Regions from separate parts of the Priestia sp. TRN 1309 genome, predicted to be linked through region 2. Evidence: riboswitches for the same ligand, from Rfam matches in the RefSeq annotation. Region 2 holds a riboswitch; the other holds the start of a gene.

Region 1 (5,292 bases), on a different contig from region 2:
ATTCGCTGTTTTACAACATCATAGTAATCAGGGTGAACAAACTGATAAACACAAGCTCCTAATACATCTTGAGGATTCTTGTATCCTAGTGCTTTAGCTCCTGCAGGGTTGATATAATCAATTTTACCTTCACTATGAACGATAATTGCTTCCGGGGATAACTCAATCAAACTTCGGTAGCGCTGTTCGCTTTCTTTTAAAGCCGTCTCATCCTGCTTGCGTGATGTTATATCTCGATAGACAAACGCAATGCATAACGGCCAATCATTCATATTTTCAACGCGAAATAGTGTGACGCTTACATTAATTAAATGCCCGTCTTTATGCTGTCTGACCGTCTCAAATTCCGTTTTCGATTCCCCTGATTGAATAGTCTTATGAAGTTCGCACACGGGCTCCTTTAAAAACGAAGGTATAATCGGAAGAGGCTTTTGATGAATTTCTTCAAACGTCCAGCCAAATGTATTCTCAAACGCAGGGTTCACTTGAAGCGTTTTACCCTCTAAGTCAACGATAGCAACAGCATCTGCGTTATGATAAATAAAAGGCTGAATCTGTTCTTTTTTCTCCTGATAACTAGTTATATTCACGCAATGTCCCATAATTTCAGGTTTTTCTGTGTAAGATAAAGGGGTTAAGTTTACTACATAGCGTTTATCATTTATTTGAAGCTCGTACATAAGCTTTTTCTTTTTATTTAGCGCTTCAAAAAAATGCTCATACGAGACCCATTCTTCTAGAGGTATTTTTTGCTCAGAAACGCTTTCTCCTTGATACATACTGTAAACAAGATGGTCACCTTTTTGTTTGTAAGCAAATATGATTCCTAGATCCTCAGCTGAATGATTTTCTGCATGTAATCGGACTATTTTTTTATTTTCGTTCATCGTTCATATTTACCTACCCCTCACTAGCATCTTTCCTACTCGTTCTCATTCTCTTAATTTTACATGAGGTGTTTAAAATTTACTAGATAAAGAAGCGGATATTTTCCATTCATTCACATAAAAAAGCGCCTGTATAGGCGCTTTTTTATGTGAATAGGAATTACTTTGAATGATGCATTTTATGACAGTGACGCTTCGGGACAAAACCATTTTGCTCCATATGCTGATAGCGATTTTCCATATGTGAAGAAATGTTTTGACTCTCCGTTTTGCTTAGCACGCCGTACTCCACATATTTTGAAAGTATTTCTTTCTTTTTTTCGAACATTTCTTTGTACAGAACGGATAATTCCTGCTTTTGCTGAGACGTCAGCTGCACGTCTTTTGTTTCTGGCTGAGGATTGTTTTCCGCTAATACAGGTGTCGCGCTCATAAATAAAAAAGCTGCTGCTGCACTTATCATAATCTTTCGCAAACAATCTACTTCCTTTCATCATATAGTAGTTATAGTTTGCGAACTTCTATTTGTTTTCATTCATTCTATTTGCTTAGGACTCAATAGCTCCTCTTACATCATAGTCGCTAAGATCAATTTCCATTTCCATTTCAAGTGCTAATTTAGCCAGCTCTGAACCAAGATAAGGGCCCGAAGTTAAGCCTGAAGCTCCGAGACCATTCGCTACTAGTATTCCTTCGTAAGCTGGAAGAGCCCCAATGACTGGCAAGAAGCCTGGAGTAAATGGTCGAAACCCTACCCTTGTTTCTAAGACTGTGCTTTCTGTTAAGCCAGGAGCAATTGATAAGGCCTTTGAAAAAATTTCATGAAGCCCCCCAGCCGTTACTCTCAAGTCATAACCCGTGTCGTTTTCATGTGTTGCTCCTATGACAATTTGACCTTGTTCAAACGAAAGAATATATTGGTCGCTTGGAGGCATTACAACGGGCCAGTCTTTTGTATCTAAATCAGGAAGATGCAAGTGGACAATTTGCGCTTTTTGAAAGCTTGCTAAAAATTTCACTCCAAGAGGCTCTAGTAATTGATTTGCCCACGCTCCTGCTGTCACGATTGTTGTACTTGCTAGAAGGGTTTGTCCATTTACGGCAACGCCCGTTACTTGATTATTTTCATAAAGTAGTTCTGCGTTTCCTTCTATTATTTTTGCACCGTTTTTCTTCGCTGCATTCACAAGTGCGTTTCGAAGAGCTCTTCCGTTAACGCGAGCGGCTCCACTAATATGAACTGAACTGTATTCTTCCGAAAGAGCCGGAAACAAAGCCTGTGTTTCTTTAGTGGATAAACGTGTAATCTCGCCTATTTCGGGGGCTTCTTCCCGACGCTTATATGCTCGTTCTTCCATTTTTTTAAGCTTTTGTTCATCAGTGTGTAAACTGATTGCTCCTACTCGCTTATATCCCGTATCCGTTTCTCCATCTTCTTCTAATTGCTGAATTAATGTTTGATAGTACTTGGCGCCGCCTTTTGCTAATCGGTACCATGCTTTATTTCGACGCTGCGAAAGCCACGGACAAACAATTCCTGCTGCTGCATCAGTAGCTTGACCAGCATCCTTGCGATCTATCAATGTCACATCTGCTCCTGCTTTTGCTAAATGATATGCCGTAGAAGCTCCAAGTACCCCAGCTCCAACTACGATGTATGTTTTCATACCAAAACACCCTTTTCTTTCTTCTAGTATTCTCATGCTATATGTATGCAATTTTAGCATAGCAAAAAAAGAAGTCACATACTAGGCGAAGCTATTTTAAGCTTATTTTTAAGCCTTGCTGACTTTGACATATAGCTCCTTTCGTCTCGTAAACAAAAGCGGTAGAAGTTCTTTTACCAAGATTATAACAGGGTGAAGAAAGCCATAAATAGTGGTAGTACGTCTTTAACGCTGTGGCTTACGGCTTTTCTATTATAGGTGCTGAATAAAAAAATGAAAGAATAAAACCACTATAATATGTAAATAAAAAGAAATAACCATTATTTTAAGGAGAGCGTATGCAATCTTCATTTGTATTATTTTTTATCATTCTTGGTTTACTATTTGGCAAGTGGCGAAGGTATCAAGAATACTACCCTACTTTGCTGTTTTGGGTCACGGGGAATTTGCTTTATGAAGTGCTGCTGTTTCATCACCGCGTATGGGTATTTCACCCTGTTGGTATTGATCATCTTTTTCTACCCGATCACCTAATGGTTTCTCTTGGAATAACCTTAATTATTTATCCGTTTGTTATACCGGTTTTTTTAGGAAGGCTGCCGCTGCATGTAAGCGGCCGGCTGTGGTGGATTCTTTTATGGGCGCTTTTATTTACTGTGATTGAGTTCATTGCTTATGTTAATCACAGTATCACTCATCATTATGGATGGTCGCTGCTATGTTCTTTTCTCTTCAATATTGTCACGTTCTCACTTTTAATCATTCATCAGAAGACAGCGCTGGCTGCTTGGATTCTATCTGGAAGCTTCATAGCTTTTTTATTTATCTTCTTTGATATTCCTATGCCTTAACTTTTCATTGACTAGACAGAGGAAAAGGAAATATAATAGGAGTTACATTTAAATATAATTTTCCTCTCTGAGAATAGAGGTGCATGAAATCAAGAGTCACTTATTGGAGACTAATGGAGTCTGTGAAGATAAGTAAAAGGGATTTCGTGCCGAAGTATATAAACATCCATTGTGTTCATATACTGGTTCAGTATTGAATAAATGCTGAGCTGTCACAAACCACTTGGTTTGTGGAGAGCTATTGAAGAGATGTTGATGCCTAGAATGTAATAATACTTTATTATTATGAAACCAAGACGCGTGAACATCACTTCACGGGTCTTTTTTGTGTTTTTCTACTGACCATCAAAGTTATAGTTGAATGATTTAAATGGAGGGATACGGATTATGTACTTACATGGAACGAGTAAAATTAACAGCAGCAATCATTTAGAAATTGGGCAGTGCGATACGGTCGAACTGAAAAAACAATACGGCACTCCCCTATACATCTACGATCAAGAATTAATTGAGACGAAATGCAAGGCCTTCCATTCAGCCTTTCAAAGAAGCGGATTTTCATATCAAATCGCCTATGCAGGGAAAGCGTTTCTTTGTATGGAAATGGCTAGCCTTTTAACGAAGCTTGATATGTCATTAGATGTGGTCTCAGGAGGCGAATTATTTACAGCTCTTGAAGCGGGATATCCAGCTGAACGCATTCATTTTCACGGAAATAACAAAACGATTGAAGAAATTGAAATGGCTCTTGATGCGAATATTGGCTGTTTTGTTGTGGATAACTTTACCGAACTTGAAGTTTTACATGCCTTAGCAGCTGAGCGCAAACAGAAAGCATCTATTCTTCTGCGTGTTACTCCAGGGATTGAAGCCCACACACATGAATATATTATGACCGGACAGGAAGACTCCAAGTTTGGATTTGGTCTTTCCAATGACCAGGCTATGAAAGCGGTAAGTTCTGCATTAGAAAAGCCTTACTACGATCTTTTAGGCATTCATTGTCATATTGGTTCGCAAATTTTTGAAGTAGATGGTTTTTCTCGCGCCATTGATATTTTAACTGATTTCTTATTCAGTATTCGTGATAAAATGGAATTTGAAGTAAAAGTTTTAAACGTAGGTGGTGGTTTTGGTATTCGTTATACCGAAAGCGACTCTCCACTTCCAGTTGAGTATTATGTAGATGCACTGACAGAAAAGCTAAGCCGCACGTTAACTGAACAGAATTATACCCTTCCGGAAGTCTGGATTGAGCCTGGAAGAAGCATCGTAGGAGAAGCAGGTACAACGCTTTATACAATCGGCTCAACGAAGGAGATTCCAGGTGTACGCAAATACGTAGGAATTGATGGCGGTATGACCGATAATATCCGTCCTGCTCTTTACGATGCAAAACATGAAGCTGTCTTGGCTAATAGAGTGACGGATAAAAAAGATGAAACAGTATCAATTGCGGGGAAATGCTGTGAATCAGGAGATATGCTTATTTGGGATATCGATTTACCGCGCGTTAATCAAGGAGATTTACTAGCAGTATCCTCTACAGGTGCCTACAACTATTCAATGGCTAGCAATTACAACCGTATTCCGCGCCCTGCTGTTGTATTTGTGAAAAATGGAGAAGCTCGTCTTGCTGTAGAGCGAGAAACATACGAAGATTTGGTGCGTAAAGATGTAAAGCCAGTCGTTACTACGTATGCAATGAGCAAATGATAGCTGTTCTTGCGTAGTAAAGAAGCTATTGTTGTTTGGAGGAAATCTATATGGTTTTAAGTGTATTTAAAACGTACAGATCATCGCTTATTCTGCTTCTCGCTATTTTAATTGGCGGGATAGCAGGATATGCTATCGGGCCCGATGTGGCAGTCGTAAAGCCCTTTGGTG
Region 2 (5,292 bases):
TTGTTATTACAAGAAAAATAAAAAAAGATAAAGGGAAATACTTCGGTCCTTATCCTAATGTTCAAGCAGCAAATGAAACAAAGCGGCTTCTTGATCGCATTTATCCGTTAAGAAAGTGCTCCACTATGCCAGATAGGCCTTGTTTGTATTACCATATCGGGCAATGTCTAGCTCCTTGCGTAAAAGAGGTAAAAGAAGAGCAAAACAAACAAATTATTGAAAATATCACGCGGTTTTTAAATGGTGGATATGAGCATGTCAAAACAGAGTTAACTGAAAAAATGTTAAAAGCTTCAGAAGAACTTGACTTTGAACGGGCTAAAGAATACCGAGATCAAATTGCTCATATCGAAGCGACAATGGAAAAGCAAAAAGTAACGTTTAATGATTTTGTTAATCGAGATGTGTTTGGCTATTCTTACGATAAAGGCTGGATGTGTGTTCAAGTTTTCTTTATTCGCCAAGGGAAATTAATTGAGCGAGAAGTTTCTATGTTTCCTTTTTATAAAGAGCCAGAAGAAGATTTCTTAACTTTTATCGGTCAGTTTTATGCCAAAAATATTAAGCCAAAAGAAGTGATGGTTCCAGCAACGATTGATGCAGAGTTAGCTGAGAAGTTAGTAGAAGTAGAGGTTCAGCATCCAAAGCGAGGCAAAAAGAAAGAATTAGTAGAACTTGCGTGTAAAAATGCAAAAATTGCGCTCGGTGAAAAATTCTATTTAATTGAACGAGATGAAGAGCGTACAGTTGGCGCAGTTGAACGGTTAGGAGAAGAGCTTGGAATTGCCGCTCCTTATCGGATTGAAGCATTTGATAACTCAAATATTCAAGGAACAGACCCAGTTTCTGCGATGATTGTTTTTGTTGATGGGAAACCGGAAAAGAAAGAATATCGCAAATATAAAATTAAGACCGTAAAGGGACCAGATGATTACAGTTCCATGAGGGAAGTCGTTCGCAGACGGTATTCCAGAGCGTTAAAAGAAGGCCTTCCGCTTCCGGATTTAATTGTTGTAGATGGAGGCAAAGGGCATTTAGCTGCAGTCCAGGACGTTCTCGAAAATGAATTGGGACTTTTAGTGCCTACAGCAGGTCTTGTTAAAGATGATAAACACAGAACCTCCAACCTGATGATTGGTGAGCCTCCTCAAATCATACCGCTTGAACGCAATAGTCAAGAATTTTATTTGCTTCAGCGAATTCAAGATGAAGTTCACCGCTTTGCAATCACCTTCCACCGTCAAGTGCGCTCTAAGTCCGCTTTTCAGTCAGTTCTAGACGACATTCCGGGAGTGGGAGAAAAGCGTAAGAAAGCTTTGTTAAAGCATTTTGGTTCGGTGAAAAAATTGAAAGAAGCAACGGTTGAAGATATACGAAATTCAGGTGTTCCTCAAAACATTGCTGAAAAAATTTATGAAACATTACAAAAATAGTCTTGAAATAATAGAAAATATTTGATAAGCTATTAACTAATTTCATACGACACTTCATCAAATGAAGTGAAGATAGAGGTGCAAATTTAATCAGTACGCATCAGGAAGGGTATGAGCCCTTATGAACGATGCGGAAAGGGAAATTTGCCGAAGTGAACATTACCTCATAGTAATGATTGCTGGTTCTGCGTTGAATAAACGTAGGATTGTCAAGATGTAGATTCTTGGAGAGCTATCTCACGGCAGTGGACGGTTATGTTTTATAATTTTCGTTCGTTAAGCAATGAGAGCTCATCTCATTGCTTTTTTTATTGTCTGAGTAAAAAAATTTAGCTTCTCATCATCCTGCATATGCAAATTTATTGAAAAGGAATGAACAAAATTATGGCATTAATCGTTCAAAAATTTGGTGGAACATCTGTTGGTTCTGTTGAACGTATTCAACATGTAGCAAACCGTGTTATTCAAGAAGCAGAGCGCGGTAACCAAGTAGTAGTTGTTGTATCGGCAATGGGCAAAACCACAGATGCACTGGTGAAATTAGCAAGTGATATTACGGACAGTCCAAGTAAACGCGAAATGGATATGCTTCTTACAACTGGAGAACAAGTAACGATTTCCCTGTTAACAATGGCTCTTCAATGCAAAGGTCATGAAGCCACTTCGCTAACAGGTTGGCAAGCTGGTATCCAGACGGAAGCAGTTCACAGCAATGCACGAATCCAGCACATTGACACGACTCGTATTCAAAGCCAATTAGATAGAGGTCGAATCGTAGTAGTAGCTGGATTCCAAGGCTGTTCAGAAGATGGAAGCATTACAACATTAGGTCGAGGCGGCTCTGACACGACGGCAGTAGCTCTTGCCGCGGCACTAAAAGCTGCAAAATGTGATATTTATACAGACGTAACAGGAGTGTTTACGACGGATCCGCGCTACGTAGAAGAGGCTCGTAAACTTCATTCTATTTCATATGACGAAATGTTAGAATTAGCCAATTTAGGAGCAGGGGTGCTGCATCCGCGCGCTGTTGAGTTTGCAAAAAATTATCAGGTACCGCTAGAAGTGCGTTCAAGCTTAGAAAACGAGAATGGAACGATTGTTGAGGAGGAAGTTTCAATGGAACAAAACTTAGTCGTAAGAGGAATTGCGTTTGAAGATAATATTTCACGGGTGACAATTGAAGGGTTAAACAACGAGTTACAAACTCTTTCTACTATTTTTACAGCATTAGCAAAAGAACAGTTAAATGTGGATATTATTATTCAAAACGTAACGGCTAATAATCGCCTCTCTATCTCATTTTCTATTAAAACTGTAGATGTAGAAGCTGCTCTTGCCGTCTTAAAAGAGTATAAATCTACCTTGGGGTATACGCGTATTGAACATGAAAGCAGTCTGGCTAAAGTATCGATTGTGGGATCTGGCATGATATCTAATCCAGGTGTTGCAGCCGAAATGTTTGAAGTGCTGGCAGGAGAGAAAATTGAAGTGAAGATGGTCAGCACGTCTGAAATTAAAGTATCTACAGTTGTACCGCATGCTGATATGGTAAAAGCTGTTGAGACGCTTCACGTAGCATTTGAATTAGAAGAGCAGCAGGCAGTGCAAGTATAAAGAAAAGAAAAAAGACGTGGTATCTCCACGTCTTTTATATATACGTATTTCTTACTTTTTATAACGCTCCGCACGGGTTTCGGTAGGTAAGATATCTTTTCGGTCCCACTGCACGGAAATCAGCACTTTTCCGTTCTTTTCTTTAGGTGTTAAGTAGGCTTCTGTTAGGCAGTTGTTTTGACGCTGAATCTGTTCAGCCACAAACCCTGACTCAAGATGAAATGAACAAGTTTCCTGCTGAAATCTTTTGCTGACCACATCACCTGATAACTCAAGCTCTAGTGAATATTTATCTTTTTTGGCAAGCGTCAGTGTTCCCCAGGAAGCTGCTTTAAAAAATGCGACGATTTCATCCATTGTATTTAATGGATATTTACGCGCAAGGTGTTTTCCTGCCCAGTATGAGATGGTATTCGTTTCGTCTCCAAGAAGCTCTGGAATTAACACGTCACGCAAAAGGCTGTATCCGAAATATGGAACGTGATCAAGAGCTCTCTCTGTTTCAGCTGCGGCATTAGGTTCTAATGTTTCCATCGTCTCTTCAAGTTCTTGCTGTGATTCTGTTTGTAAATTGCTCATGCTTTCCCCTCTTTCTTTACTACTATTATATACAAATCTAAAAAACCTCTCACGCATTTTTTTGATAAAATGTAAGAGGATCTTTATTATGGTAAAAAGAGTTAGATGTAAAGATAAAAAATCCATAAAATTACTTTTAAAAGGGTACTTTTACCTGTGTAAATGTTTTGTGAACTTGTTTACAATAAAAGTATAAAGTAAACGCTTACTTAACTGTGGCAAGCGATATTATAATAGAAAGAAAAAATCTTTAACATCAATGCAGTAAGCGTTAACAAATATAAAATTTTATAAATTTATATTTTATAGAAGATTTAAACATCTTGCCTTGACGCTCTTAATCGATGGGAGTAAAATTAACCTGTCACATACTTTATTAGGAAATGCAAAGGTTTTCATTTCCTGTATTCACGATTAATCTATTTGTCTAGTGGGAGTAAGAAAGTTCTTCACAAACTATGTTCATTTAACTAAGGGGGGTCTACGCAGATGGCGGCAAACAGAGAGTTTCAATATCGGAGAATCCATTCACTACTTGGAGTAATACCAATCGGGATTTTCTTAACACAGCATTTAGTTGTGAATCATTTCGCGACAAAGGGAGAAGAATCATTTAATCAAGCAGCTCACTTCATGGAGAGCTTACCTTTCCGCTATGCTCTAGAAATTTTCATTATTTTCTTACCAATCGTTTTTCACGCAATATACGGTCTTTACATCGCATTCACTGCTAAAACAAACGTTAACAACTATGGATTTTTCCGTAACTGGATGTTTATCCTTCAGCGTGTTTCAGGTGTAATCACACTTATCTTCATCACATGGCACGTATGGGAAACCAGAATACAAGCTGCGCTTGGAAAAGAAGTAGATTTTCAAATGATGGAACGAATTTTAAGCAACCCAGCAATGTTTGCATTCTACATAGTTGGTGTTGTATCTACGATCTTCCACTTTGCAAACGGTCTATGGTCATTTGGAGTTAGCTGGGGGTTAACTGTAACACCACGTTCTCAAAGAATTTCAACTTATGTGACATTAGCAATCTTCTTAGCACTTACATTCGTAGGTGTTCGTACATTATTCGCATTTGCATAAAATTAAGGTTTTGAAGGAGTGGGGTTCCGATGAGTAACGGAAAAATCATCGTAGTCGGTGGCGGTTTAGCTGGCTTGATGGCAACAATAAAAATTGCTGAGTCTGGCAAGCAAGTAGATTTATTTTCACTAGTTCCGGTAAAAAGATCTCACTCAGTTTGCGCGCAAGGTGGAATCAACGGAGCCGTAAATACGAAAGGTGAAGGAGATTCACCATGGGAACACTTTGATGACACAGTGTATGGCGGAGACTTTTTAGCCAACCAGCCACCTGTAAAAGCAATGTGTGAAGCAGCTCCTGGTATTATTCACTTACTTGACCGTATGGGTGTTATGTTTAACCGTACTCCTGAGGGTTTGTTAGACTTCAGACGATTTGGCGGAACGCAGCATCACCGTACGGCTTTTGCTGGAGCAACAACGGGTCAACAGTTATTGTACGCATTAGATGAGCAGGTTCGTCGCTATGAAGTTGCCGGACTTGTGACAAAGTACGAAGGATGGGAATTCTTAGGTGCTGTTCTTGATGATGAGCGCAGCTGTCGCGGAATTTCTGCACAGAATTT

Evidence for each region. Region 2 has a riboswitch for lysine ahead of ACRPLQ_RS22505 (aspartate kinase). Riboswitches for the same ligand answer to the same signal wherever they lie in the genome.
Region 1: another riboswitch for lysine. It lies ahead of lysA (diaminopimelate decarboxylase); the one in region 2 lies ahead of ACRPLQ_RS22505 (aspartate kinase).

What each region holds. Positions count from the first base shown of each region.
Region 1 covers NZ_JBOZGM010000002.1:720,058-725,349, forward strand. The annotation lists gene ACRPLQ_RS10980 (PAS domain-containing sensor histidine kinase) at 1-887, opposite strand, end outside; gene ACRPLQ_RS10985 (YckD family protein) at 1,048-1,362, opposite strand; gene ACRPLQ_RS10990 (NAD(P)/FAD-dependent oxidoreductase) at 1,436-2,554, opposite strand; gene ACRPLQ_RS10995 (CBO0543 family protein) at 2,893-3,405, shown strand; lysine riboswitch at 3,472-3,654, shown strand; gene lysA (diaminopimelate decarboxylase) at 3,793-5,121, shown strand; gene ACRPLQ_RS11005 (dicarboxylate/amino acid:cation symporter) at 5,172-5,292, shown strand, end outside.
Region 2 covers NZ_JBOZGM010000006.1:196,641-201,932, reverse strand. The annotation lists gene uvrC (excinuclease ABC subunit UvrC) at 1-1,433, shown strand, start outside; lysine riboswitch at 1,499-1,676, shown strand; gene ACRPLQ_RS22505 (aspartate kinase) at 1,818-3,050, shown strand; gene ACRPLQ_RS22500 (YslB family protein) at 3,102-3,629, opposite strand; gene ACRPLQ_RS22495 (succinate dehydrogenase cytochrome b558 subunit) at 4,119-4,727, shown strand; gene sdhA (succinate dehydrogenase flavoprotein subunit) at 4,757-5,292, shown strand, end outside.